Regions from separate parts of the Verrucosispora sp. WMMA2121 genome, predicted to be linked through region 1. Evidence: riboswitches for the same ligand, from Rfam matches in the RefSeq annotation. Region 1 holds a riboswitch; each other region holds the start of a gene.

Region 1 (7,193 bases):
GCGTCGCCTCGTCGGCGGGGATGTCGGCGTGGATCGAGTCCAGGCACTGGCGCAGGTACGCCTCGACGCCGTAAACCGGCACGACGATGCTCAGCAGCGGCGTTGGCGTCGGCTGTGTGACCACCCGGAAACAATTGGCCACCCGGGTGGACAGACCTGGAACCTGACGTGACCGGCGACGGTTCAGTAATTGAACAGCCGGCCGGCACCAGGTTAACGGCTCAGGATGCGGCGTACCGGTGCCGGAACGGCCTTCTTGATCCGCGACCGGAACCGGTCCGGGCGCTGCTGCTGGAGCTGCTCGCGGAGTTCGGCGTCCCGGTCGTAGAGCCACTGGATCCGGTGCAGCAGCACCTCCGGTGCGGTCGCCAGGGCCGGCCGGACCGCCGGTGGGAAGGTCGTCGCGCGGACCTGGGCGTCGAACGCCGCCGGACTGTCCCCGTCGGCGAAGGCGTTGCCCAGGTCGTGCTTGGCGAGGAAGGCGAGCATCGTGGCGAAGCGCGCCTTGTGCCCGTTGATCATCCCGGAGTAGTCGGCCTCGTCGTACAACTGGGCGGCGTCGACGTCCTTGGGCACGTCCCGCATGACCCGGTGCGGGATCTCGAAGTACCGGGCCAGTTCCAGGGTGCGCGAGTCGTGCGCGAACAGGTAGCCGGGCGTGCCGGCCAGCAGCGAGACGATCGTGCCGTGGATGCGGGTGCCGAAGTTGAAGTCGAAGCCGGTGAGGTAGTCGATCCAGGTCCACGGGTCGACGAACATCCGCACCTTGTCCTCGGTGAACAACGGATGCGAGGTGTGCAGCGGGATCGCGCTGGTCTTGCCCCGGTCCTCCGGCGCGTCGCCGTAGAGCAGGGTGCCCAGGGTCTTCAGGTCCTGCGGGATGTAGCGCAGGTTGGGGTAGCGCTGCTGGTGTGACTGGATGATCTTCGCCATCGACTTCACGTACGGCGAGACGGTCAGCGCGATCCGGTCGTCGGTGCCGAGCGTGGCCTTGCGCTTCTCCACCGGCAGGGTGTCCCCGTGCAGGAACATCGACGGGCAGCCGATCTCCTCGACGGCGGAGAAACCGAGCGTACGCAGGTAGCTCGCGGTGATCTCGCCACGTACCCCGATGCTGTGCGAGCGGTCGAGCACCGCGCGGCAGAACCGGCTGACCGACTCGTCGATCGGTCGCAGGTACTCCCGGTCACCGTCGACGTTCGTCTGCACGCCCACGCCGAGCACCACGACCGGGATCTTCAGCCGCTCGATGAGGTTCGTCATCGCGTCCACCCGGTGCGCGTAGCTGCGGCGGAACGCGTTGGCCAGCGGCACCACGAAGACGTCGTACTTCTCGTTGATCCGGTCCGCCGCGCGCGGGTTGACCACGAACCGGTTGGAGGTGATCTCGACGCCGGGCGCGCCCAGCAGCTTGTGCGCGGCGTGGCTGAACACCAGGTTGCCGACGTTGTCACCGATCAGGTTCCGGTCGAACGTCTCCTCCGGGGAGTTGATCTCGAAGGGCTCCTTGCGGGCTCGCATCAGGATCCGCTGGTGCATCGCTGGCTCTGCCTCTCGTCGGTGCGTCCGCCCCACGCCCCCGGGTCGCCAGGTAACGGGGTGGTGTCCCTCTCGGGTCTCGGAATAGTAGGTCACGGGACCGGCAGATGACACCTGCGGCGGTTGCGGGAGTTCTGTACTGATCTGTGGGTCAGCGCCCGAGTGCATCCGGTATGCCACCGCCACCGGCCGCACCGGCCGCCGACGGCGGGCGTGCCGGGCAGTCCAGGTGGACCGAGGTTCAGTGGGTAGGGTTCCGGGGTGACCAGCACCATCGCCGTCGATCGACCGACGCCCGCCGCCGGGCCCGGGTATGCGAGCCGCCTGCCGTCGCTGACCGGTCTGCGGTGGATCGCCGCGCTGCTGGTCTTCGGTTTCCACGCCGGCACCATGCGCATCATCGCCGACCCCGGCCCGCAGGCGGTGGTGGGGGAGATCTTCACCCTGGGCCTGTCCGGGGTGCAGTTCTTCTTCATCCTCAGCGGCTTCGTGCTGGTCTGGTCGATGCGGCCGGGCGCCTCCCGCCGCCGGTTCTGGCGGCGACGGTTCGCCAAGATCTATCCGAACCATCTGGTGCTGTGGGCGCTGGCCATGCTGGCGATGCTCTGGTTCGCCGATCCGATCAACCCGGTGGCGGCGCTGGAGAACCTCTTCCTCGTCCAGGCCTGGGATCCCCGGCCCGGCCACTTCTACAGCGTCAACAACGTCAGTTGGTCGCTCTCCTGCGAACTGTTCTTCTACCTGTGTCTGCCGCTGGTGCTGCCGGCGGTGCGGCGGGCCCGACCCTGGTTGCTGTGGGCCGTGGTGATCGCGGTGCCGCTGCTCATCCTGGCGCTGTGGCCCGGGCAGGCCCTGGTGCCGGAGGCGGACCGCTGGTGGTTCGCCCAGGTCTTCCCGCTGGTCCGTTCGCTGGAGTTCTGGATGGGCGTGGCCGCCGCCGAACTCATGCTGCGTGGTCGCTGGCGGGGTCCTCGGCTGCCGCTGGCCAGTCTGATCTTCGTGCTGACCTGGGTGGCGGCCTCCCAGTGGATCCCGGCCGAGTTCTGGACGGCACTGCTGTCGGCGGCGTACGTCCTGGTGATCGCGGCGGCGGCCGACGCGGACGTGCACGGGCGGCGCTCACCGCTGCGCTCCCGACCGATGGTCTGGCTGGGCGAGGTCTCCTTCGCCTTCTACCTGGTGCACGTCTTCGTGATCATGACGATCCTGCGGGTCACCGGCGACTGGGGCACCGGCCTGCCCGGCTGGTGGGGCCCGGTCGCGGTGATCGGATTCCTGCTGCTCACCCTGGGCCTGGCCGCGCTGTTGCAGCGGTACGTGGAGCAGCCGATGATGCGTCTCCTGGCCCCGTCCCGGCCACCCCGACCCGGCCCGCAGGACGGCGAGCCCGCGACGCCGGGTGGCGGGTGGTCCGCGACGCCGGCTGGCCCGGGGCGAGCCACGGAGTCGCGCGGTGCCCCGCGATCGGGGACGCCGGGCGGACCGGTCGTGGACGGGCTGCCGCGCCAGCGGATGTCCGGTGGCGGCGATGCGGACCTCGCCACCGGCCCGGGGCAGGACCGCTCCGTCCAGCAGGGACGGTAGCGGCCGGCGGGGCTGACCTGCGCGTATCGACGTGCGTACCCGACGCGCCGGACGGTGCGACACGCCCGGTGACCGGTGCGTGCGGGCCGCCGGTGGCGGTAGCGTGACGAGGTGCTTCCCGCCGCGCCCGCCCGTCCGCTGTGGTGGTTGGCGCGCTGGGCCGCGCGGCTGCTGACCGGGCTCGCGGTCGCCGCCGCCTTCTCCCTCGGCGCCTGGGCACTGCCCGACCGGGCACCCGCCGCCGCACCGCCGGCCGAGGCCGCCGTACCGGCCGCCGTCGCACGGGACCTGGCCCGCGAAGTCGCCGTACCCCTCGACCTGGCCGGTCCCGACCTGGTGACCGGCCTCGACCGGGCCGGCCTGGCGATGCCGACCGTGCGCGGCGCCGGTGGCACCGACCTGGCCGGGGCGTCCGGACCGCGCGTTGGTGACCCGGCGGAAGCCTCCGGGTCGCCGATCGCGCGGGACGCCGATGACTCCGCCGGGTCCGGGATGCCCTCGCTGCCGCCGGCGGCCGATGGCCAGCCCGGGCTGACGGCGCTCGGCAGCGGCACCGCCGGCGTCACGCGGGGGTCGCCGGCTCCGGTTGCGGGTGTCCGGGCCGCCCGCGCCCCACCGCACGCCTGATCCTGGCGACCCTTTCCTCGCCTCCGCGCCGCGCCCGGCCGCGCACCCGCGCCAAGCACGGCCGGCCCGTTGCCGTCGGTCGCGCCGTCGATGCGCCCCAGGACCGGCGGCACCGCCCGCCTCAACCCGGGCAACCGCGCCGCATCGCCATCCGCTGCCGGTACGACCACCGACGCCGTACCGATCTCCGCCGAGGTGCCGACATGGAGAAGACCGTCCTCTACCAGTTCCTGATCGAGGTGCCACGCGCCGCCGCCATCTGGTCGGTCCTGCTGGTGCTCGCGCTGGGCGTGCTCACCGTGCTGGTCGCCCGCCCGGAGCCGGCCGGGCCGGTGGAGAAGACCACCGACCCGGACGCGCTCCGCGCCGCGGCCGACGAGGCCGACCTGCGCCGATACGCCGGGGAGGTGGCGGTCGCGGCAGCCGGCGCCGGCCAGAACGCCGAGCGGCGGCGTACGGCGTGGCGGGTGGCCCAGGCGGAGCTGGACCGCGCCTGGGCCGGGTACGACGAGGCGGAGGCCGCCGCCCGGCGGCTGGCCGGTGTCACCGGACTGCCGGCCCCGCGCACTCCGCGCACCCCGGCCGAGTACGCGGCTCGGGAACGCTGGCTGCACCGGGCGGCGATGGCTGCCCACTGGCGCGGTGACCTGACCGCCCGGCAGCTCACCGACGTACTGGCGCACCGGTCCGGCTGGGATCCCCGACGTCACCCGGCCGAGCAGGAGGCCGTTCTCGCCCGGGTGGTACGCGACAACCGCCTGGCCGCCTATCGATCGGCCGCCGGGCGGGAACGTGACCTGTGGCGGGCGGCGGAACTGGCCACCGAGGCGGCCCGCGCCCTCTCCGCCGAAGCGTACGCGGCCGCCGCGCGGCTCCGGCCGAACCGACCGCCCGTCTCCGGACGCGCCATCGTCGAGCGGTCCGGCCTGGTCCCGCGCTGGCGTCCGGCTCGGCTCGGCTGAAATTCCGTGAGCTGGGTCACATTGGTGCGAAATTCGGTCACTGTTCGTAGGTAAGACGTTTGTCGCAGTAATCCCCGCCGACTTTTCTCCCTGCCGTCCGGTTGTCACCCGTTGGTGCCCGGAATGCCGTCGGTCCCATTGAGCGACGCCAGTTCCCAGGTACCCGAAAATTGCCCCGCTCGATCATGTTTAAGCAGGTCAGAGCGGGTTGGCTTCAAGGTGACCGGCCAGTAGTGTCAGCGCGTCCGGTGCGGTAACCGATCGCAGGAAGCGACGCCGTACCGACCCGCTCAATCGTGAACTCACGAACCGGGGACCCACTGCACCACTGGGGTGAATCCGCGAGCCTCGGCCCGCGGTAGGGCGTCTTCCCGCCCGAATCCGTCAGCTAACCCGGTCGGCGGTGACGGAAGGAGTACCAACCCTCGTGCGGTCCGATGTGATCCCCCCGTTCCCCCACCTCCACGGCACCGCGGTGCCCGTGCTCGCCGGCCCGACCGCCGCGAGCTGACCCCGGTCATCGCCACCGCCCGGGTTCTTCCGGGCGTACCCCTTGAACGGCCTGTCCCGCTCGCCCAGGCGGTCGTCGGCGTTCCGTTGCCGACCCGACCGCCGGAGCCGGTGTGCCGTTCTCCCCTCAGCCCGTGGAGGAATCCGTGAAGCACACCCTTTCCCGCCGGCTCCGTCGGCTGGTCAGCGAACGCCCCTATCAGCTCGTTGCCGGATCCGCCGTGGCGCTCGTCCTGGCCACCGGCACCGGCGCCGCCCTGGCCGGCACCGGGAACACCCCGGCCCCCACGCGGGCCACCACCGCCGCCGAACTGCGCGGCGACACGGTGGCCGCGCCGAGCCAGGCGGAGGTCGCGCCGGCCACCGCCGCGCTGAGCAGCGCCGCGCCGAGCAGCGCCGCACCGGCCAGCCCGGCACCGGCAAGCGCCGCCGCCTCGCCGTCGCCGAAGCCCAGCTCGGCCACCCCCGACCCGGACCTGACCAGCAAGAAGGCGGCACCGAAGCCGCCCGCCTCGAAGGTTCTGGACTACGACCACCAAGCCCAGATCAACGGCTACTACTGCGGTCCCGCCGCGGTGCGTAACGCGCTGAGCGCCGCCGGTGTCGCGCGCAGCCAGGACGCCCTGGCCAGCCAGCTCGGCACCACGTTCGCCGGCACCAACTCGGCCGAGGACACCACCCGCGTCCTCAACGCCGTCGTCAAGGGCGACCCGTACGAGACCACGATGATCCGTGGCGGTGCGGCCACCCCGGCCCAGATGGACCAGCTTCAGGCGGACGTCGTCGCCGCCGTCACCGACGGGCGGGGCGTCGTGGTGAACGTCGCCGGCACCGTCACCGACACCGACGGCCGCTGGCACTCCTTCCCCGGCGGGCACTACATCGCCGTGGTCGGCTACCAGGACTCCGGGCGGCTGGTGAAGATCGCCGACTCGGCGGACGCCTCGTACCCGTCGTACTGGCTCAGCACCATCGATCTCGCCAACTGGGCCGCCACCCGCGGCTACTCGGCCTGATCGCATCGTTCCGCCGCACCCGGAAGCCCTCGGCCCGCTGGCCGAGGGCTTCCGTTTCGGGTACGTCATGCGGCGGGTCGCGCTGGTCGTCGGGTCGACGTGGCTCGGGTTTCGTCAGGCCTGCGTGCGGTGCGGTGTCGCCGGGGCGACGAAGTTCGGGGTTCGTCAGGCGTGCGTGCGGTGCTGCTTCGCCAGGCCGACGAAGCTCGCCCAGGCGGCCGGGGTGAAGGCCAGCGTGGCGGCGTCGCGGTTCTTGGTGTCGCGGACCAGCACGACGCCGGGCAGGTTGTCGGCGACCTCCACGCAGTCGCCACCGCCGGCGCCGCTGCGGGTGGACTTGCGCCAGGTCGCGCCGTTCAGATCCATGGCTTCACAACATCCTTCATGCGCTCGATCGACTGGCGGCCGGACAGTGCCTCGTTGCGCACCGTCTCCCACCTGGACAGCAGGTCACTCAGGTCGTCGTCCTTGTCGACCAGGACGCCGCCGAGTTGAGTTTCGAGATTACCCACCCAGCCGCCGTCCGCCCCCCGCGCCAGGATGAAGGGGCCGGTCAGTCCGATGTGCATGGCGACGCCGGTCGGCACCAGGTGCACGCTGATGTTGGGCCGGGTGGCCAGCGCCATCAGGTGGTGCACCTGCTCGACCAGCACGTCCTTGAGCTCCTCGTCGACCCGCCGCAGCACCACCTCGTCGATCACCGCGACGAGTTGGGGCGGGTCGTCCTGCTCCAGCACCGTCTGCCGGGCCATCCGGTTGGCCAGCCGACGCTCCACCCCCGCCTCGGTCAGCGCGGCGTCGGTCCGGATCACCGCGCGGGCGTAGCGCTCGGTCTGGAGCAGGCCCGGCACCAGCGTCGGCTGGTAACAGCGGAGCTGCCGGGCGTTCCGCCTGTCCATCTACCTCGCCGGCCTGATGTACGACGCCATGCGCGACCTCTACCAACTCAACCCCC
Region 2 (7,193 bases), 2.0 Mb from region 1:
GTAACGCCGTTCGTGCTGCACCTGACCCCGCAAGCGCTGGTTATCGCGACCGAAACGCTCACGGACACCATCGACGGCGGCGACGCCGCGCTGAACATCGGAAAGGAACGAGAGTAGATGTCGGACCGCATCGTCGAGGAGATCATCATCTTCCTGGTGGTTGGCGCCGTGGTGGTCACCGCCTTGTGGCAGTTCGGAGCCAGCCGGCGGGCTAAAGCCGCATTGGCTCGTGACACCGATTACCGGAAGATCGCCGAACGCGCCATTGCAGCCCAAGAGGCAACCGAAGGCCGGTTGGCCGACGTCACCGGGCAACTGACCGAGATGAACCTGCGGATGGCCGTGATGGAGCGAGTCCTCAAGGACGCCGAATGACCGCCGCGACGGCACGGCCACGTCGCCTGGATGCTCAGCCCGCAGCAGGAAACCGCCTGACGAACTTCGCATTCGCCCTGGCACCCGTCGGTGTCCTCGCCGGCTGGACCGTCATGCGGCTGGGTGCAAACCGCAGCACCGGCGTGGGCTGGGCATTGGCGCACTCAACATGGCTCATCAGCTACGCCCTGTTCGGGATCATCGTGGCTGAGCTGTACCGGCGGATACGAGCGCAACCCGGCGGTGGCAAGGTCGTGGCCATCCTCAGCGCGGGTGCTGCGGCGGCCGGCATCGCGGCTATCGCTGGTCAAATGATTGTCGATCTAGTTGTTGGTCTTGCCGCCTCCGACCGCGCACACATGCACGAGCTGTTCCAACGGGCGTTCAGTGTTGCCGGTGTGCGGCTTGTGCTGTACGAGATCGGGCCGATATTCCTCATCGTCGGTCTTGCCGCGCTGTTCACGCACTTGGCCGTTGAACGCCGGGTCTCCACGCTGACCACTGTCCTAGCCTTAATCGGCATCGTCCTGATCGGGGTGGAGGGTGCCGCTGGCGGAGCGGTGCGGCTGCTACTCATGCCGGCGGGCGCCGGCTGCCTCTGGCTGGCGCTGAACGGATTCAGGCGCACGCACGGGCGCGCTGAGCCGGCAAGAAAGGCAAGGAGCGAGGCGACCTGTGAACCTAGCGGGTCGGGGGCTCCGTCCATGCTGTCGACCGCATCGGGATCGGTTGGTAGGCGCTGGCTCGGTCGACGACCTCGGCCGGCGTCAACTCCGGCGCGACCGTGAAGATCAGGTCCGAGATGTCCGGGTAGCCCAGGTCACGTTCGAGCCGGTCCAGCCAGTCGTTCAGCTCGGCGTCGTCCGCGTAGTCGAGCCGCATGATCCGACCAACGAGGTGGATCGCCTCATCTCGGGTCAGCTTCGCAGGCAAGCCGCCCTCCTCCGACCGGGGCTAATGGCACGGCACTGGCACGCCACGTGATCCTTGACCTTGGAACATCGCAGGCCCCGGCTGGGACTGCCGTCCTGGCCAGGGCCTTCGCGTTGGAGCGGGTGACGGGAATCGAACCCGCACTGTCAGCTTGGGAAGCTGATGTTCTGCCATTGAACTACACCCGCGAGCGGGATCACTCTACCCGAGTCAACCAGGCCGACGCACCCAGGGGCTCCGCTCGGGCGGGCGGGTCGTCCGCGAAGAAGGCAACTTCCCGGCAAATACCCCAAGTTCCTGCGGACGACCCGCCGGAGGCAGCGCCACGTCCACTGCTGCACGGATCTCGGTGACGTCGGGGAGCTCCCGACCCCGAGGATGGGCCGGGAAGAAGTTTCATCACCGCAACATATGGCCATGTTCAAATCTGTCTATCGGTTGTAACGTCTGCCCCACGTTTTCCGCACGACGCGACACAACCCCCGGTCGCGTCGCCAGAAAGAGGTGGGCATATGGGACTGCGTCCCGTCCTGCTGAACCGGCGTACGGCCGGCATCGCATCGACGTCGCTCGCACTGGTGCTCGGCGTGGCCACGGTCGGCCTCCTGCCGGCCGCCACCACGACCGCGAGCCCGGCGGCGGCCGCCTTCACAGCCGACGAGGTGTGTGAGGATCAGACGGGCACCCTGGCCCGGGCCAAGGGTGGCAGCGCCGTCAAGCACGATCCGAACCAGCTGACCCTCGCCCAGGTGCACCAACGCGAGGCCGAGTTCGCCGACATCCTGCAAGAGCGCGCCAAGCGAGTTGGCCAACGCGCATTGAGCGCCCAGGCCGCTGCGGCCTCGGTCACCATCCCGGTCGTGGTGCACGTGATTCGCCGGGACACGACCCGGGCCGGCGGAAACATCCCCGACTCGATGATCCAGTCCCAGATCAACGTGCTCAACCAGTCGTTCAGCGGTGCGACGGGTGGCGCCGCGACCGCCTTCGCGTTCCAGTTGCAGAGCATCAACCGGGTGACCAACTCGTCGTGGTACCCGATCCGGCAGGGCTCGTCGGCCGAGCGGCAGATGAAGACCCAGCTGCGGCAGGGCAACAAGGCGACGCTCAACATCTACCTCGGCGCGCTCAGCAACAACCTGCTCGGCTGGGCGACCTTCCCGCAGCGCAACCTGAACGTGATGGATGGCGTGGTGGTGCTCAGCGAGTCACTGCCCGGTGGCACCGCCACCAACTACAACCAGGGTGACACCGGCACCCACGAGGTCGGCCACTGGCTGAACCTCTACCACACCTTCCAGGGCGGCTGCTCGGGCAGCGGTGACCAGGTGTCGGACACCCCGGCCGAGGCCTCGCCGGCCAGCGGCTGCCCGACCGGCCGGGACACCTGCTCAAGCTCGGGCCTCGACCCGATCACGAACTTCATGGACTACTCGTACGACGGCTGCATGTACCAGTTCACCTCGGGCCAGGCCACCCGCATGATCAACGCCTGGAACTCCTACCGCGCGGCGTAGCGCGAGCGTCGCACCGCGTACCGCGGGTGCCGGCTCCGTCGGACGGGGCCGGCACCTGCGCGTGTGGGTCAGGCGGCGCGGCGGTGATGCCGCCCGGAGTGGGCCGGCACCGGGCGCGTGGCCTGGGGTGTGGCGCCCGCCGGGTCGAGCCAGACCTGGACCGCCGGATGCGACGCCAGCTCGCTCGGCCCAGCCACCGACTGCTCCCGTCGAGCCAACATCGCCACGTCGACGGTGAACTCGAACAGGCGCCAGTCGGCGTGCGGGGCGGCCCGCGCCGCGAACGCCAGCCGGGCGACGGTGGCGTCGTCGGTGACGGGCCGGGCCCGCCCGGCCACGTACGCCTCGTCGTCGCTCTCCTCCGGCGGGAACGAGTGCAGCGCGTAACGACCGTCGCGTTCCAGGTCGCGCCGCTTCGGTGAGTCGATGACGAAGCAGTAGAGACCGTCGTCGGTGATCACCGGGGAGACCGGGTGCACCCGGGGTCCGCCGTCGGCGCGGACCGTGGCCAGGTAGCCGAAGCCCGGGCCGTACTGCTGCATGAGAAGGCGGATCCCGTTGGCGAGTCGAGGCTCGTCAGCGGCGAATTCGGACCAGGAAGCCATGCCGACATCCTATCGAACACACGTTCGAAGCGGGTAGTCCGACACGCGTGTCACATACCGGCAGCTATGGTGTGGCGATGCTGCTCTCCGACCGCGACCTGGTCTCCGAGATCAAGGCGGGCACCCTGGCGCTCGAACCGTTCGAGCCCACCCTGGTGCAGCCCTCCAGCATCGACGTACGTCTGGACAAACTCTTCCGGGTCTTCAACAACCACCTCTACACCCACATCGACCCGGCAACCCGGCAGGACGACCTCACCTCGGCCGTCGAGGTGCCCGACGGCCAGGCGTTCGTGCTGCACCCGGGCGAGTTCGTACTCGCCTCCACGCTCGAGGTCATCTCGCTGGGCGACCAGCTCGCCGGCCGCCTCGAAGGCAAGTCCAGCCTGGGACGACTCGGCCTGCTCACCCACTCCACCGCCGGCTTCATCGACCCCGGCTTCTCCGGTCACGTCACCCTGGAACTGTCCAACGTGGCAAACCTGCCGATCACCCTCTGGCCCGGGATGAAGATCGGGCAGCTCTGTATCTTCCGGCTCTCCTCACCGGCCGAGCACCCGTACGGCTCGGCCGTCTACGGTTCCCGCTACCAGGGTCAGCGCGGCCCGACGCCCAGTCGTGCCTGGCAGAGCTGGCGCACGTGGCCCACCCGCTGATACCGGCGATCCTCAGCCGGGCCGGCCGAAACTGTGCACCGGGCTGTTGTCCAGCCGCTTCATCTTGACCGGTTGACCCGCCCGGGAGGCGTGCACCACCCAGCCGCCGCCGACGTACATCCCGACATGGTGCAGGTCCCGGTAGTAGAAGACCAGGTCGCCGGGGCGCAGCGCGCCACGGCTTACCGACTTGGTGACCCGACGCTGCCGCGCCGCGTTGTGCGGCAGTGCGACACCGGCCCGCGACCAGGCGGCCAACATCAGCCCGGAACAGTCGTACGCATCGGGCCCCTCGGCGCCCCAGGAGTACGGCTTGCCGATCTGGGCGCAGGCGAAGGTGACCGCCTCGCCGGCCGCTCCGCCCGGGTAGCTGGCCGGGCAGGGCGCCGGCCGTAGCGGGCCACCACCACCCTTCCCGTACGCCCGCAGCCGGAGCCGCTGCAACCTGTCGATCTCGGCGTCGATTCGTCGCCGCCGCTCGGCGAGATCGGCCTCGGTGCGGGTCAGCTCGCCGATCGTGCGGTCCAGGCCGGCCTTGGTCTCGGCGAGTTCGTCGCGCAGTTCGCTCGCGTGCCGCACGTCCTGCTGCTGCACGCGGGCGTACCGGTCGAGCAGGCCGAGCTGCTCGACCACCTCGCCCGGCGACCGGCTACCGAGCAGCGTGTTGACGAAGCGGACCTGTTCGCCCTTGTACGCGCGGGCAGCGAGCTTGCCGACCCGGTCCATGGCCTCGGCCACCTGGCGTTGCAGCGGTGCCATCCTGGCGGCCAGCGCGTCCGCCTCCCGCCGCTTGCCGGCCAGGTCCTGCCGGGTCGCGTTGTGCTGCTCGATGACGGGTTCGAGCCGATTCCAGTCCTCGTCGATCTGGCGCTCGATGTCGGCGACCGTGGGCTCGGCCCGGGCCTCCGTCGTGCCGCCGACCAGCATCACGGCGGTCGCGGCCAGGCCAGCGATGATGCAGCGGTACCAGCTGGAACGCGGCGAGTCCGTCGATCGGCCGGGCATTGCCGGCGGCGACGACGGTGGCCGCGGGGCATGGTCTGCCACCGGGCTCAGCACTCCTTCTTCCGCTACCGCCTACCGGGTTAGCTGACGGGTTCGGGCGGGAAGGGGCGCCCTACCGTGACCGGCACGGATTCACCCCGGGTACCTGGTTCCCCGGCTCGCTGACGAGCGATTCGGCGGTGTCGGACCGTTACCGCCCGGGCTGGGCGGACCTGCCAGCGGCCGACGATTGCCCAGCGTAGGGACGATCGGCGTCGATACGCAACAGATCCACACCGTCACTGTGGGTGCTTACATCCGACAGTGGCGAGGGCCCCCGTCGACTTGACCGGGGGCCCTCGGGCGTTCCTGCGCGACCGCTCAGCGGACGCGGTGGCGGCTCAGCCGGGTCGGCGGAAACCGGCGACCGGCATGGTCGTGATGGGCGAGACGTTCACCGGCTTGCCGGCGCGAGCCGCGTGCACCATCTGGTTGTTGCCCAGGTACAACCCGACGTGACTCACGTCGCTGCGGAAGAAGACCAGATCGCCGGGACGGGCGTCGGCGCGGGAGACGGCCTTGCCCTCGTTCCACTGGGCACCGGTGAAGTGGGTGAGGTAGATGCCCGCGGCCTTGTACGCGTACTGGGTCAGACCCGAGCAGTCGAACGAGTTCGGGCCGGTGGCGCCCCAGACGTACGGCTTGCCGACCTGGGCGCACGCGGTCCGGATGGCCGTGCGGGCGGCGTCGCTGACCACACCGTTGATGGTCGGGCAGTTGGTGGTCTTCACCGTGGTCACCGGCAGCGACCTCTCCAGCCGCTTGATCTCGGCGTCGATCTGCTTCTTCTTCGCCGCCAGCTGCTTCTGCTTCGCCTCCTGGTCGGCGATCAGGGCGTCGAGCTTGGCCTTCTGGTCGTCGTACTTCTTGCGGATCTTCATGACGCCTTCGAGCTCGCGGCGCTCCTGCGAGGCGAGCCGGTCGAGGAAGGCCATCTGCTCGCCGAGCTCGTTCGGCTTCGAGTTGAGCAGGACGACACCGATCTCCTTGGACGGGCCGGTCATGTAGTAGCGGGAGGCGAGGTCGGCCACCCGGTTCATCGCCAGCTCGGTCTCCAGGGCCAGCGGCTGGATCTTCTTCTCCAGGCTCTTCGACTTCTGCTTGTTGACCCGCAGCTGGGAGCGCACCTTGTTGTACTGCTCGATGGTGGGCTCCAGCTTCTGCCACTGCTTGTCGATCTGGGCCTCGATCTCGTCGACCGAGGGCTCGGCGTACGCGGGGGCGGCGAGCAGGCCGGCACCGACCGCGGCGGCGGCTACCAGGACGACCAGCCCGCGGGCGGCCCTACGCAGGCCACCCGGACGGGATCGTCCCGGCGCACGACGATGGAGGGGCATGGTTGCCACCGGCAGCGTCTCCTTTGCAACCGACCACCGGGCGTCCCGCGAGAGGTAAGTGGCGGGATCCGACGACCCATGGCGGTCGGTGCCCCACATTAGGGAACGGTAGGTGGGGAATCAAGGCGACCAACGGCTCATTCACCTTTGCGCGACGGTACGCACACTAAGGGTGTCGGCCGATTCGTTATAGTCACGTACGCCAATACAAAACCGGGCGGGGCGGCACTGGATAGGGGTGCCGCCCCGCCCGGTGCGTCCGGGCCGGTCAGCCGGCCACCGGCGTGGTCTCCTCGGCGCCGCCGACCTGCTCGGGCTTGACCGAGCGGAGCAGAACGCTGGCCACGTCGATGACCTCGACCTGTTCTCCGGCACCCTTGCCGTTCACCCCGTCGGTGAGCATCGTCGAACAGAACGGACAACCGACGGCGACCGTCCTCGCCCCGGTGGACATGGCCTCCTCGACCCGGTCCACGTTGATCCGCTTGCCGATGCGCTCCTCCATCCACATGCGGGCACCACCCGCACCGCAGCAGAAGGAGCGCTCGCTGTTACGCGGCATCTCGGTCAGCTCACCCTCGATCGCGCTGCCCAGCACCTCGCGCGGCGGGCTGAATACCCGGTTGTGCCGGCCCAGGTAACACGGGTCGTGGTAGGTGACGCCGCCGTCGACCGGCTGCACCGGGGTGAGCTTGCCGGTGGCGACCAGGTGGGCCAGCAACTGGG
Region 3 (7,193 bases), 1.6 Mb from region 1:
GGCCGTGGGGTGCCGGCCAGGGTGACCGTGTAACCGTCGACGGTGGCGCTGCTCGCCGGAGCGGGCAGCTCTCGCTCGGTCAGCGCGCCGGGGACGGTCACGTCGACGCCGAGCGTCATGGGGTCACCGCCGGTCGGGGTGAAGTCCGCGAAGGCCCGCCACACCCCCGGGGAGTCCAGCGGCGAGGCGATCCGCCAGGTGCCGTCGGCGGCCAGCTCCGGATGGACGTGCCGGAAGCCGGACAGGTCGCGGCGGGCCACGATGAGGTGCATCCGTTCGTCGTGGCTGACGTCGTATCCGGTCACGGGGCGGCCGTCGGGGCCGGTGATCCGGAACGCGAATTCACCCGGCGGCGCGTCGACCGGCACCAGGGAGTAGCCGCGGTCTGAGACGAGCAGGCCGCCGGGCAGCTGCCCGGCCTCCCCTTCACCGTGCCCGACCGGCCCCGCCGCTCGGCCGGTGTCGCCCTCGGCGCGGACGTCACCCCCGTGACCGGCGCCCGCACTGTCGTGGTCGGCGGCGAGCACGTTCACCGGGCCGGTCAGCTGCCCCACCCCGTACGCCGCGCCGAAGACCGCCGCCAGGCCGAGCACGAAACCGCTCAGCCTCGTCGCCGTGTTCATGCTCGACTCCTCGGTTTCCGCCTGCCGGCCGGCTCAGGCGCCGACCAGCTCGTATCCGGCCTCGTCCACCGCGGCACGCACCGCGTCACCGGAGAGCGGTTGGTCACTGGTGACGGTCACCTGACCGGTGGCCAGGTCCACCTGGACGTCGCTGACTCCCTCGATCGCACCGATCTCGGTGCTGACCGCGTTGACGCAGTGCCCGCAGGTCATGCCCTGCACCTGGTACGTCGTGCTGACCATGCGACTCTCCTCACCAGCTCGCCAGGGTGGCCGAGCACCACCCGATACCCGTAGGGGGTATCTACGACATCGACCGTACCATACCCCCTGGGGGTAGGCTATCCTTGTCGGCATGAGCACACCCGCGCCGATCCGTGGTTACACCGCCAGCAAGGACCAACTCCTGGCCCGGCTGCGCCGCGTGGAGGGCCAGGTGCGCGGCATCGAGAAGATGGTCGACGACGATCGCTACTGCATCGACGTGCTCACCCAGATCTCCGCCATCCAGGCCGCGCTGGACAAGGTCGCCCTCGGTCTGCTCGACGGGCACGCCCGGCACTGCATGCACGAAGGTGCCGCCGAGGGACGCGCCGACGAGATGGCGACCGAGATGATGGCCGCCGTGGGCCGGCTCATGAAGCGCGGCTGATCCGACCCGCCGACATACCCTCGCGAACGGCGTCGCGAGTTCGGGCTGGTTACCATTCGCACACGATGGCCAGCCGAAATCCGTGCCGCGCGGCCCGAGGTCGCCGGCGGGCACCCGCCCCTGCCGCCGTCGCGAACCCCTCCACAGCTCACGGTACGCAGCCGCCCCGCCACCTTCCGGCCATTCGGGCTGCCCTTCGACACGGTCGTCCGGCGGCACTGAACCGTCTCGCCCATCGACACGTACTCAGCCCTGAAATCGTTGGGAGACACTGAATGGGCGCCGACCACACCCGTTCCGCTCCGCCCACCCCGCCCCGGGTGCGGCGGATCCTCGTCGTGACGGTGGTCCCCCTCTTCCTCGCCACCCTGGTCGCCGCGATCGTGCTCTGGCCCCGGGACGCCCCGCGTCCCGAGGCCACCGACGACGCCCCCCGCTACCACGGCACGGTCACCCGGGTGGTGAGCGAGCCCTGCCCGCCCAACCCGGTGGTGCCCGAGGGCACCCCGACGACCGCGGCGGGCCCCTGCGGCACGGTCACCGTGCGAGTGCAGACCGGCCCGGACGCCGGACAGGACGTGCAGACGCCCATCCCGGCCGGGCCGGGGGCACCCCGCGTCGACGTCGGCGACGACATCATCCTGGTCTCGCTCGTCGACCCGGAGGATCCGTCGGTCAGCACCTACAACATCGCCGAACACCAGCGCGGCAAGCCGCTGGTGTGGCTGGCCGTGCTCTTCGCCGCCGCCATCGTCGCCTTCGGGCGGCTACGGGGCCTGGCGGCGCTGGGCGGCCTGGCGGCCAGCTTCGCGATCCTGCTGACCTTCGTGCTGCCCGGCATCAGCGCCGGCCAGCCGCCGCTCGCGGTCGCCATCGTCGGCGCCTCGTTGATCATGTTCGTGGTGCTGTACCTGACCCACGGCATCTCCGCGCAGACCTCGGTGGCCGTGCTCGGCACGCTCGCCAGTCTGGTCCTCACCGGGCTGCTCGGGCTGGCCGCCACCGGGGCCACCCACCTGACCGGATTCGGCAGCGAGGACGCCACCACCCTGTCCATGTTCCGGGGGGATGTCGACCTGCACGGCCTGCTGCTGGCCGGCATCATCATCGGCTCGCTGGGCGTGCTCGACGACGTCACGGTCACCCAGGCCGCCGCGGTCAACGAGCTACGCCACGCCAACCCGAACCTCTCCCGCCGGGAGCTGTACCGCGCGGCCACCCGGGTCGGCCGAGCCCACATCGCGTCGGTGGTGAACACCATCGTGCTGGCGTACGCCGGCGCCTCGCTGCCACTGCTGCTCCTGCTGACCGCGGACTCCCGCGCGTTGGGCCAGATCGTGACCAGCGAGTTCCTCACCACGGAGATCGTCCGGAGCGTGGTGGCCACGCTCGGGCTGATCGCCGCGGTGCCGCTGACCACGGCGCTGGCGGCGGTCGTCACCACCGCCGGACGCGGCGAGGCTGGTGCCCGCACTGGCGAACCCACCCCCCTGGTCCCCCGGCCGGCGACGGACCGGGCCGAGGCGCTCCGCGCCCTGAGCACCCCACCCACCCGAAACACGTCCCCCGCCACCCCCTCGGGGTGGCCCGACCCGGACAGGAGCACGGACACCACATGGTGACACTCCTCAACGTGACCGCCCCTGCCGATGCGGCTCGAAACCGTGTCGCTGGTCACTCAAAGCGATTACGAAATGACGCATCTAGTCGGGTTCGGGGCGTAGAAGCACAGATGGACTGTCGGGTAACCTCACTGCCGGTCACCGCCGAAGGCGCGCAGCGGCGCCTGCGGTGCCACCGCCCAATCGCCCTCAGGCGAGCCGGGGACCCAGGTAGGTGGGGTGAATCCGCGAAAGCGGTAGGGGCCACTTCCGTCCCGAACCCGTCAGCTAACCCGGTCGGCGGTCGATGGAAGGGAAAACAGTGACGGCACCCCTACGCCGCTGGTTGACACCCGTGGTGGCCGTGTTCGCCGCGTTCGCCGTGTTCGCCGGCCCGATGCCGGCCACGGCCGCACCGAACGACCCCAAACCGGCGGAGCACGACGACGACCCGCCGATGCTCAACGATCTGATCGAGGCGACCACCCGGGACTACTCAAAGGCCAAGGCCAAGCTGGAGAAGTCCAAGAAGCGCCAGCTCCAGCTGGCGGTCGAGGTCCGTGCCGCGCAGGCCGACCTGGACGCGCTCGCTCCGCAGGTCGCCGAGATCGCCACCCAGTCCTACCGGACCGGCCGGGTCGGCGCGATCGCCATGTTGTTGCAGAGCGGCGCACCGGACTCGTTCATCAACCGGGCCTCGGCACTCGACGAGCTGAACCTGGTGAACGACAAGAAGCTGGGCGAGGTCAACGCGATAAAGCTCCGCGCCGAGCAGGCCAAGCTCGCGCTCGACGCCGAGGTGCGCGAGCAGAAGAAGCTGACCAACGACATGGCGCGCAAGAAGAGCGAGGCGGAGAAGTCCCTCCGGCTGGTCGGCGGTGTCGGCCTGACCGGCGGACTGGTGGACGCCACCTCGCCGGTGGCCCGGATCGGGCCGAACCGGTCCTCGGACGGCGGGTGGAAGCCCGAGTCGTGCAGCCAGAACGACCCCACCACGTCGGGCTGCATCACGCCCCGGACGCTGCACATGTACAAGGAGGTCAAGCGGGCCGGGTTCAACCGGTTCGTCGGCTGCTTCCGACCGGGTGACAAGTTCGAGCACCCCAAGGGTCGGGCCTGTGACTGGTCGTTGCAGAACAGCGGCTTCAGCCCGTGGCACAACAACGACACCCGGATCTACGGCAACAACCTGGCGGCCTTCCTGGTCCGCAACGCCGACCGGCTGGGCGTCTACTACGTGATCTGGAACCGCCAGATCTGGTTCGCGGCGACGGAACGCTGGAGTTCCTACAGCGGCCCGTCCAACCACACGGACCACGTGCACGTGTCACTGCTCTGACCGCCCCACGCGACGCACCGAGGGCCGTCCCGCCAACCGAGGCGGGACGGCCCTCGTCGTTCCGGACGTCGTCGGTCGCGGATCAGGGCGCGGTCGCCATCAAGCCGGCCAGTTCGGCGGGTTCCGCGGCGACCGCCCGCACCTCGCCGGCGGCCAGCCGGTACGACATGCCGACCACCGCGCACCGCCCGGCAGCCACCTCCGCCGCGAGGGTCGCCGAGGAATCCAGCATCGTCTCGACGGTTCGCGCGATGTGGATGTCCACGATCTCGTCCAGCTCCTGCACCCCGGCGTCCTGCGCTCGGCGCAGGCTCGGCACCACCGCGTCGACCACGGCACCCAGATGCCCGGGGGGCGTGGTGTCGGTGGCCAGTGCCTCGCGGGCCGCCTGGACGGCGCCGCACGAGTCGTGACCCAGCACCACCACCAGCGGCGTACCCAGCACGGCCACCGCGTACTCCACGCTGCCCAGCACCTCCGGCCCGACGGTGTGCCCGGCGGTACGGACCACGAAGAGGTCACCCAGCCCGCGATCGAAGATGATCTCGGCGGCGAGCCGGGAGTCGGAACAGCCGACGATCACCGCGAAGGGATGCTGCTCGGCCGCGACGGCGGCCCGACGCCCGGCGTTCTGGTTGGGATGCCGCAGCGCGTCGGTGACGAATCGACGGTTGCCGGCGAGCAGTTCGGCGAGGGCCCGCTGCGGGGCACCGGGATGATCCGCGCTGAGCACCTCGCGGTCCGGACCGGGTTGCGTACCGGGCGTTCCGGGTCGACTCATCCAGCTGCACCTCATCTCTGGGAGGAATGCCTGGTCATCCCGGCCGGCGCTGGTCACGGGCTGCCATCACGGTCACACGCGGCATAACGCACGTCAAGCTATACGTGATATGTGTTTCATGCATCAGTCGACGCTTGCGCTCGGCCGGGCCGGTATCGGCGACGGCGCGAGCCGAGGTAGCCGAACGGCAGGTCATACGATGGCGGACATGGCGAGCACTGACGCACGGGAAAACGCGCGGAACTGGACGTTTCTCACGAACCACGCGCACGTCCTGCTCGCCATCGCCCGTAACCCCACCGCCCGGCTACGGGACGTCGCGACCGAGGTCGGCGTCACGGAGCGTGCCGCCCAGGCGATCGTCGCCGACCTGGAGGCCGGCGGCTACCTGCACCGCACCCGGGTGGGTCGGCGCAACGAGTACACCCTGAACCCCGCCGGACGGTTCCGGCACCCGGCGGAGGCCGACCACGAGGTCGGCGACCTGCTGGCCCTCTTCACCAAGGAACAGGTCACCGGCACCGCCGAGGGGTGAGTCGACGGACCTCCTGATCGGACGACGTGGCGCGCTTCACCCACCCCGGACGAACGCGGCGCTGCGATCCCGCCGAAGGCGGGATAGGTTGGGTCCGTGCCGTCTCCCGCGTTCGCCCGTCCACTGTGGCCGGCGACGCTGCGCGCACTGCGCGAGCTGACCCGACTGGCGCTGGCGTCGCTGGTGCTCGCCGTCGGTCTCGGCGGGGCCGTTGCGGCCGATCCGCCGGCCCGGTCCACCGCCGTGTCACCACCGACCGCCACCGTCGCCCTCGGCTCGCCGTCCACCGCGGTGCCGGCCGTCCGGCCCGCCGTCGAGCCCGCGCGGGCGGTCGACGCCGGCCCGGATTGGCGAGCGCCCGCCGCCACCGCGCCGGTCCGGCCCGAGGACACCGACGACACGTCGGCCGACGCCGCACCGACGGACAGCCACATCGCCTCGGCACGCGCCGTCCGCGCGGGCGAGCCGACCCGGCGTGGTCCGCCGACCGACTGACCGACGGCAGCCCGACCGGGAAGCCCGGTGACGCCGCCCGCGCCAGACGCCAGCGGCCGACCACACCGCCGGCATCCAACGGTGGCCCGGGGCATCCCCGGCGAGCTTGATCCGGCCGCCCCCGGCACGGCACCGACGCCGCCGTGCCCGGCCAGCCGCCACGACCCGCGTCCACCACAGTCGACGACTCATCCCGACCGCGAGGTGTTGATGATGCCTACCGCCCTGTCCTCCGTCCTGCTCGACGCGCCCCGGGCCGCGGCCATCTGGCTGGGCCTGCTCGGCCTGGTGACCCTCGCCGTCACCGGCCTGCTGCTACGACCCCGACTCTTCCGCTTCGACGCCGGCGTCCGCATCCGCGAGGCCGCTCTGCCGAGTGGGTCGGACCACGCCGAGCACCGACGTGACCAGGAGCGCTGGGCCGAGGAGGTCACGATCGCGGCGGACCGGGCCGACGCCACCGCCCGGCACCGGCGCGACGAGTGGCTCGCCGCACAGGACGAGGCCGAGCAGGCGTGGCGGTCGTACGAGGCAGCCGAGGCGGACGTACGCCGGCTCTCCCGCGCCGCCGGCATGCCGTTGCCGCAGACCGCCCGCACCCCCGCCGAGTACGCCGACCGGGAGCGCTGGCTGCACCGGGCCGCCCTGGACGCGTACTGGCGGCGGGAACTGTCGGTGGAGCAGCTCAGCGACGTCTTCGCGCATCGCGGCTGGGATCCCCGGTTGCACCCGGTGGAGCAGGAGTTGATGCTGCGCCGGGCGGTACGCGACCACCTCCTGGCCCGGCAGCGGGCGGCCCGGGAACGGGAGCAGGCCACCTGGCGGGCCGCGGAACTCGCCGCCGCGGCGGCCCGCAGCCTGCGCGAGGAAGCGGCCGCCGCCCTGGTGCCGGTGGTGGAGGAGCGCGAGTCGGTCCTGCCGCTGACCACACCCGGCGCCGCCGAGCAGACCCGGGAGATCCCGGCGGTCGTCGGCCGGGCACCGGTCGCCGCGTACTGAGTCGGGTCTCGCGAGCCGAACGCCCTCCGGGCCGGTCGTCGGCAACTAGTGTCGGAAGGACGTCGACCGGGTACCGACCACGCCGGACACTGAGGAGGGCCGACGTGGTCGCAAGCGATGACGGGAACCAGCCCGATAGGACGGCGGTGCGGGGCGCCGGACCACGCC
Region 4 (7,193 bases), on a different contig from region 1:
GCTGCTCCTCGTCGTCGCCCGCAGCCCGGCCGTCGGCGAGCAGTTCCTCGTGACTGATCTTGAGGAAGAAGACCCCGCTGTCCAGGACGGCCGTCAGATGCTCGCCGCAGAGGTCCACCACCACTCGGCCGCCGTTGGCGCCGAGATCGGCGGCAAAGCGCCGGTAGAGGTCGGCGGGGACCAGGGACGGATGGTTCGGCCCGCTCAACACGCTCACCGGAGCGCGCAGGCCCTCGCCGAGCGCGAGGTTGTACAACTCGTCCAGCTCGTGCCGGCTCAGCGGTTGGCCGATCACGTCGACGACCTCCCGACGGGTACCTTCGCGGCGGTCATGCACGTATCCGCCGGTGCCGCCGGAGTCGCGGGCCACCACCTTGAGATCGACTCCCTCGCTGACCAGCAACGGCTCCAGCACCTGCCCGACCTCGCCGCCGAGTGCCGCGCAGAGCACCACCTCCACGCCGAGGGACAGCACCATCCTGGCCTGCCACACCCCCTGCCCGCCCGGGTGCAGGTGCAGCTCCGGCGCGTCGCTCGGCTGGTCGATGGTGACGGTCAGCAGGGGGGTCGGCGCGAAGATCATGACGCGGCCGCTCACGAACGCACTCCGTCGTCCGTACCGTCGCCGGGCCTGGCGATTCGCTCGTCCATGGGCGTTCCTCCCGCTAGCGGACAAATACCGCTTCCTGGTACGACGGTATCCAACGAGACGCGTCGACGCGTGCCGAAGGGACGGTGCCCCGCCGGCCGACCGGAAAACGCAACGCCGGGTGAACCGCTCGTGAAGAGCGGTTCACCCGGCGCGACGAGGAGGTCAGTACACCGACAGGTGGACGTGGTTGGTGTGGTCGCTGGACGGGTCGCCGCGGGCACCGCTGTACGACTTCCAGCCGCTGCTGGGCAACCAGATCTGCCTGTACCAGATCACGTAGAGCACCGCGAGCCGGTCGGCGTTGTTGACGAAGTACGCCGCCAGGTTGTTGCCGTACGAGCGGTCACCGCCGGTCGCGTCCCCGCCGAAGCCGTTCTTCTGGGCCGCGAAGTCGCAGGCCCGACCCTTCGGGTGCTCGCCCGAGCCGCCGGAGCGGTAGCAGGAGACGTACCGGGTGAAGCCGGCCGACTTGGCCTGCTTCAACGCGTGCAGGGTGCGTGGGGTGATGCAGCCGTTGGCCGGGGTGGGGTCGTTGACGCTGCACGACTCCGAGGGCCACGACCCGTCGGAGTTGCGCGGAGCCGGCTTGGCGGTGGGGCTCGACCCGCCGCTACGCGACGGTGACCGGGCGGCCCGTTCGGCAGCCCTGGCCCGCTCGGCCGCCTCGTCCCGCTCGATGGCCACGGTCAACGCCCGCTCGGCCTGGTCCTTGCGCTTGGCCATCACGGCCACCTGCTTGCGCTGCTCCTGGATTTCCGCGTCCAGGGCCTGCTTGGTGGCGCTGACCTCGTCCCGGGCGGTCTGGAGTTCCCGCAGCGCGCGGTCCTCGTTCGCGGCCACCGCGTCCAGCGCCGCCGCCCGATCCATGAAACCGGCCGGTGACCCGCTGTTGAGCAGCGCCGAAGCGGCACCCAGCCGTCCGGTGCGGTACGCCTGCGCGGCAATCTCGGCGACGTTGGTACCGCGCTCGGCGACCTGGCTCTCGGTCGTCTTGAGCCGTTCGGCCAGCTTCTTCTGCCGCTTCACCGAGCGGTCGAGCGCGGTCTTGGCGTCGAGGTAGCCCTTGCTGGCAGCCTCCAGCTGGGCCCGTAGTGCCGGGGTGCCACCCTCGTCGTCCACATCTCCCGGTGCCGCCGCCCGCAACCCCTGCGGCGCGGCGGTCGCTGGGGAGAAGGGAGCCAGCGCGACGCCGAGGGTGAGGGCGAGCGCGGCGGCGATCAGGGCCGCCGTACGGGCGGCCGGTCTTACCGTTGCCACTGCTGGCATGCACATGTCCTTCCGTCAGCCGCCGACCGGGTTAGCTGACGGGTTCGGGACGGAAGATCCCTACCGCTGGCGCGGATACACCCCAGGAACATGGTTCCCCGGTTCGCCCTGGCGGGCGATTAGGCGGCGGCCGCCGCCGGCACCGGTGGGTGCCGCCTGGCGATGGCCGGGTCAGAGCCTACCGGTGCGCACGTGACCGGTGCAGCTGCTGTTACTGCTGGTGTTCGGTTGTTGACTAGTGAACCAGAGCAAATCGGACAACAACCTACTTTTCCCCGATTGGCCTGGTCACCACCGCACCGCCCCGCAACCCCCGGGGTCGGTGCGCGGCTCGACCTGGAGGGTCGCGTGCTCGATCTGGAAGTCCTCGTGCAGCGCCGAACGGGCCGCCGCCAGGACGGTGCCGACATCGGCGTCCGGCCTGACGGTCAGGTGTGCGGAGGCGACCTCCATGCCGGAGGTCAACGTCCAGACGTGCAGGTCGTGGACGCCGGCCACGCCCGGCACCGCGGCCAGCCGGTCGTGCACGGCGGTGACCTGCAGGTGTTCCGGTGCGGCCTGGACCAGGATGCGTACCGCCGCCCGGCCCAGGCGCCAGGTCCGGGGCAGGATGAACACGGCGATCGCGACCGCCACCACCGGATCGGCCCACCACCACTCGGTCACCGCGATCAGCAGGGCGGCCGCGATCACCCCCAGTGAGCCCAGCAGGTCCGCCAGCACCTCCAGGTAGGCCCCCCGCAGGTTGATGCTCTCCCGCGCGCCCGGACGCAACAGTGCGAACGCGGCGAGGTTGGCGAGCAGGCCGAGCGCCGCCACCACCAGAACCGGGCCGGCGAGCACCTCGGGCGGATCCCCGAAGCGACGTACCGCCTCGACCAGCACGTACACCGCGACGCCCGAGAGCAGTACCGCGTTGGCCAGGGCCGCGAGCACCTCCAGCCGGTAGAGCCCGAAGGTGCGTTGCGGATCGGTGTCGGCCCGCCGGGTGGCGGCCACGGCCGCGAGGGCCATCCCGATGCCCAGCACATCGGTGAACATGTGTCCGGCGTCGGAGAGCAGGGCCAGCGAACCGGTCCGCAACGCGGTGACCGCCTCGATCACCGTCAGCGCACCGAGCAGGGCGAACGCTGCCCACAGCCGGCCGGAGTGGCGGCGCGCGGCGGTCGACACCGCAGCGTGGTGGTGGTCATGGCCGGCGCCCACCCAGACACCTTCCGTCGTCCGGCGAGCCGGGGACGGACCTATGCCAACATCGCTATGAGTGCAACCGTCCGGCCTCGCGATCGCTACCCGGTCGGGTCCACGGTGGTCAGCCGCTGGGTGGCCCGGGACAGCGCGACGTAGAGAGTACGGACACCGGACCCGGGCTCCGCCCGGATCTCCGCCGGGGCGACCAGCACCACCCCGTCGTACTCCATGCCCTTGGCCTCCAGGCTGGTCACCACCTGCAACCGATCGCCGCCACGCGCCCCCAGCCAGGCCGCGACCCGGTCCCGTCGGGGCACCGGGGTGATCACCCCGACGGTGCCCTCCACCTCGCCGAGCAGGGCGCTGGCGGCCGTCACGACGGTCGCCTCCAGATCGGGGGCCGGCACCACGAGCCGCACCGGATCGATCCCGGTGGAGCGGACCGCGGTGGGCAGCGCGAGATCGGGGTACGCCCGCCGGATCTCGGCCGCCGCCACCGCGAAGATCTCGGCCGAGTTCCGGTAGTTCGTGGTGAGGGTGAAGCGGTGCCGACGACGGCGACCCAGCGCCTGGTCACGGGCCCGGGCCAACTCCTGCGGATCCCCCGTCCACGCGGTCTGCGCCGGGTCGCCCACCACCGTCCAGGACGCCAACCGGCCGCGCCGGCCCACCATCCGCCACTGCATCGGTGAGACGTCCTGGGACTCGTCGACCACCAGGTGGGCGTAGTCGCGGTAGTCCTCCGGGCGCTCCCGAGCGGCCTGCCGGGCGGCCCGCTGCCGGTCCGCGAACGTGCTCAGCTCGCGTACCCCACCGGCCAGCTGGAACGGGTCCCGCTTCGGGCGGGCGGCGCGCATCGGCTTGCCGAGCAGCGCGTCCAGCTCGTCCAGCAGCGCGACGTCGGCGACGGTCAGACCGTCCGTGGCCAACCCCTGGTACGCCGAGCCGAGCAGCCGGATCTCGGCACCCGAGAGCAGTCCCGCGCCGTACCGGCGCAACCGCTGCGGATCGGCCAACCAGGCGAGCACGTGCCGCGGGTGCAGCCGGGGCCACCACGCCTTCAGGAAGTCGCGGAAATCGGTCCGGTCGATCAGCTCGTCCTCGAAGGCACGCTGCTCGGGCAGCCCGGCGATGCCCAGCCGGCGGGCCTGCGCCCAGAGCGCGGCGAGCACGCCGTCGAAGCCGGCCCGACGCACCTCGTTGCGGCGGGCGCCACGGGGCAGCGCGCGGTCCCGGATGGCGTCCAGCTCGGCCCGCTCCAGCCGCAGCAGCGTGCCCCGATACAGCAGGCGCAGCTCGGGCGGGGCGTCGGGCACCGCGTCCCGGGCGGCCCGGTCCAGCACCCGGCGCATCCGCAGTGAACCCTTGACCGCCGCCACCTCGGGCGGGTCGGTGCGGGTGGCCACCACCCCGGGGAACAGGGTGCCCAGCGAGTGCAGGGTGGCGGTGTCCTCACCGAGCGACGGCAGCACCGAGGCGATGTACTCGACGAAGACGGAAGAGGGGCCGATCACCAGGATGCCGCCCCCGGCGTACCGGCTGCGGTCGGTGTAGAGCAGGTACGCCGCGCGATGCAGCGCCACCGCCGTCTTGCCGGTGCCCGGGCCACCGGAGACGATCGTGACTCCCGAGCCGGGGGAGCGGATCGCCTCGTCCTGCTCGCGCTGGATGGTGGCCACGATGTCCCGCATGCCGCGTCCGGTGGTCCGGGACAGCGTGGCCAGCAGCGCGCCGTCGCCGACCACCGGCATGTCCGGTGGGGCGGCGTCCGGGTCGAGCAGGTCGTCCTCGATCCGGGTGACCCGCTCGCGGCTGGACTGGATCGTGCGGCGCCGGACGACGCCGAGCGGCTCGGCCGGCGTCGCCTGGTAGAAGGCGGCGGCGGCCGGGGCCCGCCAGTCCACCACCAGAGTGGTGGCGTCCTCGTCGCGGATACCGAGTCGCCCGACGTACAGGGTCTGCCCGTCCCGCAGGTCGAGGCGGCCGAAGACCAGCCCCTCGTACTCGGCGTCGAGCAGGTGACGTCGCTGCGCGGCGTGGAAGACCATCGCGTCCCGCTCGACGAGCGCACCGAAGTTGCCGACCCGGGCGAGCCGGTAGCCCTCCCGCTCCGCGCGGACGGCGGATCGGCGCAGCTCGGCCAGTCGCGCGTACACCCGGTCGAGATGCCGTTGCTCGGCGGCGATCTCCTGATCCAGGGTGCTCTGGTCCACCGCTCGCTCTCCTCGTGACGCCGCCCGACCAACCGCACGAGATTACGCCCCGCGTCCGACCTGGCCGGAGGGGCACCTTGGCCGAGGTCGTCGGCGGTCAGCCGGAGACGCGCCGTCCGGCCGGGAGATCATCGAGAACCCGGCGCAACACGCCGGCCAGGGCGGCGTTCACCTCCTCGGGCCGCTCCATCATCAGCATGTGTCCGGCACCGGGGCAGACGGTCAGGTCGGTGGCCGGCAGCGCGGCGGCGATCGACTCCGCGCACGGCGGCGGGGTGAGCCGGTCCCGGTCACCGACCAGTGCCGCGGCCGGCAGGTGAGCCAGCGCGGTGAGCGTGTCCAGCCGGTGCTGGGTGCCGATGGAGGCCCGGAACCCGCCGATCGACCGCAGCGAGGCGCGGGCGACGGCCGAGGTGACCAGCCGGATGTCCGTGGGGTCGCAGCGGTCCCCGAAGAGCATCCACCGGATGCTCGGGCGCAGCGCCCGCAGCAGCGCCCGGGGCGGTCGCCAGGCACCGCAGCGGGCGAGGACTCCCGCGCCGGTGGTCTCGGCCAGCCGGATGATCCGGGCGATCCGGGGAGAAAGGCCGTAGACGGTGTGGGTGTGGCCCTCGGCCGTGGTGGAGACGAAGACCAGACCGGCGGTACGCCGGGAGAAGTGGTCCGGGTGGCGGTGTGCGTACTCCATGATCGTCATGCCGCCCATCGAGTGGCCGACCAGCACCACCGGGCCGGTGGGCGCCACCGTGTCCAGCACCGCGGCCAGGTCGTCACCGAGCTGGGCCAGGGTGGCCGTGGGTAGGGCCATGCAGCTGGACCGGCCGTGCCCACGCGCGTCGTAGGTGACCACCCGGACCGAGCCGAACGTCTCGCGGATGGCGGCCAGCTGCCGGTGCCAACTGCGTCCGTCCAGGGTCCAGCCGTGCAGCAGCACGGCGGTCACCTCGGCGTCGGTCGGGCCGGTGGTCTCCACGTGCAGGCGTACGTCGTCGCCCAGCCGTACCTCGGTCGGCTCCGGCATTGCCACCTCCCCACGGCGCACGGTTGCGTAACACCGGGGATACCCGGTGGTAACACCGGCTACCCGTCATGACAACACGCCAACCGGGGTGTTGAGAAGATCTCGTCGATCGGCTCCGCCGGGGCGACGACGCGGCCAGGCTGAGAGGCATGGCAACCAGGAGTGGCACACCCGCCGGCTCCGCGCTCGCTGGCCAGGCCCGCGGAGGCACGCCGCGCGCGGCCCTGGCCGAGCTGCTCGCCGGCAACCGGCGGTTCGTCAGCGGGCAACCGGTGCACGGCCACGACGTCACCGCGGCGGCCGCGACCGCCTCGGGCGACCAGCAGCCGTACGCCGTGGTGCTGGGCTGCATCGACTCGCGGGTGCCGTTGGAGGCGATCTTCGACCAGACCTTCGGATCGATCTGCGTCATCCGCACCGGGGCGCAGGTGCTGGACCGGGCGGTGCTGGGCTCGATCGAGTACGTGGTCGAGGTGTTGGGCGTGCCGCTGGTGATGGTGCTGGGTCACGAGCGGTGCGGCGCGGTGCAGGCGACCATCGACTCCCTGCGCACCGGTCGGCGTCCGGCCGGCGCGCTCGCCCATCTGGTCGACCGGATCGTGCCGGCGGTCACCGAGGTGGGGTTGGACGAGAAGAACCTGCTACCGCTCGCCGTCCGCCGGCACGTGGTCCGTACCGTGGCCGCGCTGCGCGCCGACCCGAGGCTGACGCCGCCGGTCGCCGCCGGCCGGCTCGCCGTCACCGGAGCCGTCTACGACCTCGCCACCGGCGAGGTGGCCCTGCTGGACCCGCCGGAACGGCCATGAGACGGTGCACGCCCGCCGGGGTGACCCGACGGGCGTGCACAGGT

Evidence for each region. A riboswitch is a leader RNA that binds a small molecule or an ion and turns the genes downstream of it on or off. The one in region 1 is predicted to bind cyclic di-AMP.
Region 2: another riboswitch for cyclic di-AMP. It lies ahead of O7605_RS19445 (NlpC/P60 family protein); the one in region 1 lies ahead of O7605_RS10370 (C39 family peptidase).
Region 3: another riboswitch for cyclic di-AMP. It lies ahead of O7605_RS17395 (coiled-coil domain-containing protein); the one in region 1 lies ahead of O7605_RS10370 (C39 family peptidase).
Region 4: another riboswitch for cyclic di-AMP. It lies ahead of O7605_RS02205 (coiled-coil domain-containing protein); the one in region 1 lies ahead of O7605_RS10370 (C39 family peptidase).

The regions. Positions count from the first base shown of each region.
Region 1 covers NZ_JAPZBH010000006.1:309,151-316,343, reverse strand. The annotation lists gene O7605_RS10395 (glycosyltransferase family 2 protein) at 1-124, opposite strand, end outside; gene O7605_RS10390 (polysaccharide pyruvyl transferase family protein) at 214-1,539, opposite strand; gene O7605_RS10385 (acyltransferase family protein) at 1,801-3,123, shown strand; gene O7605_RS10380 (hypothetical protein) at 3,235-3,750, shown strand; gene O7605_RS10375 (hypothetical protein) at 3,954-4,712, shown strand; cyclic di-AMP (ydaO/yuaA leader) riboswitch at 4,990-5,130, shown strand; gene O7605_RS10370 (C39 family peptidase) at 5,357-6,238, shown strand; gene O7605_RS10365 (DUF397 domain-containing protein) at 6,404-6,604, opposite strand; gene O7605_RS10360 (DUF5753 domain-containing protein) at 6,595-7,137, opposite strand.
Region 2 covers NZ_JAPZBH010000006.1:2,285,373-2,292,565, forward strand. The annotation lists gene O7605_RS19405 (ArsR/SmtB family transcription factor) at 1-117, shown strand, start outside; gene O7605_RS19410 (hypothetical protein) at 118-375, shown strand; gene O7605_RS19415 (hypothetical protein) at 699-842, opposite strand; gene O7605_RS19420 (e9imm peptide) at 1,057-1,308, opposite strand; tRNA gene O7605_RS19425 (tRNA-Gly) at 1,423-1,496, opposite strand; gene O7605_RS19430 (zinc metalloprotease) at 1,821-2,825, shown strand; gene O7605_RS19435 (pyridoxamine 5'-phosphate oxidase family protein) at 2,894-3,430, opposite strand; gene dcd (dCTP deaminase) at 3,508-4,086, shown strand; gene O7605_RS19445 (NlpC/P60 family protein) at 4,099-5,133, opposite strand; cyclic di-AMP (ydaO/yuaA leader) riboswitch at 5,146-5,280, opposite strand; gene O7605_RS19450 (C40 family peptidase) at 5,472-6,467, opposite strand; gene O7605_RS19455 ((Fe-S)-binding protein) at 6,736-7,193, opposite strand, start outside.
Region 3 covers NZ_JAPZBH010000006.1:1,871,538-1,878,730, forward strand. The annotation lists gene O7605_RS17375 (hypothetical protein) at 1-623, opposite strand, end outside; gene O7605_RS17380 (heavy-metal-associated domain-containing protein) at 657-866, opposite strand; gene O7605_RS17385 (metal-sensitive transcriptional regulator) at 979-1,275, shown strand; gene O7605_RS17390 (YibE/F family protein) at 1,551-2,897, shown strand; cyclic di-AMP (ydaO/yuaA leader) riboswitch at 3,064-3,194, shown strand; gene O7605_RS17395 (coiled-coil domain-containing protein) at 3,199-4,215, shown strand; gene O7605_RS17400 (carbonic anhydrase) at 4,298-4,996, opposite strand; gene O7605_RS17405 (helix-turn-helix transcriptional regulator) at 5,196-5,531, shown strand; gene O7605_RS17410 (hypothetical protein) at 5,628-6,026, shown strand; gene O7605_RS17415 (hypothetical protein) at 6,240-7,025, shown strand; gene O7605_RS17420 (AI-2E family transporter) at 7,130-7,193, shown strand, end outside.
Region 4 covers NZ_JAPZBH010000004.1:344,410-351,602, reverse strand. The annotation lists gene O7605_RS02210 (1-phosphofructokinase family hexose kinase) at 1-598, opposite strand, end outside; gene O7605_RS02205 (coiled-coil domain-containing protein) at 815-1,918, opposite strand; cyclic di-AMP (ydaO/yuaA leader) riboswitch at 1,923-2,054, opposite strand; gene O7605_RS02200 (cation diffusion facilitator family transporter) at 2,207-3,124, opposite strand; gene O7605_RS02195 (HelD family protein) at 3,208-5,322, opposite strand; gene O7605_RS02190 (alpha/beta fold hydrolase) at 5,420-6,343, opposite strand; gene O7605_RS02185 (carbonic anhydrase) at 6,493-7,149, shown strand.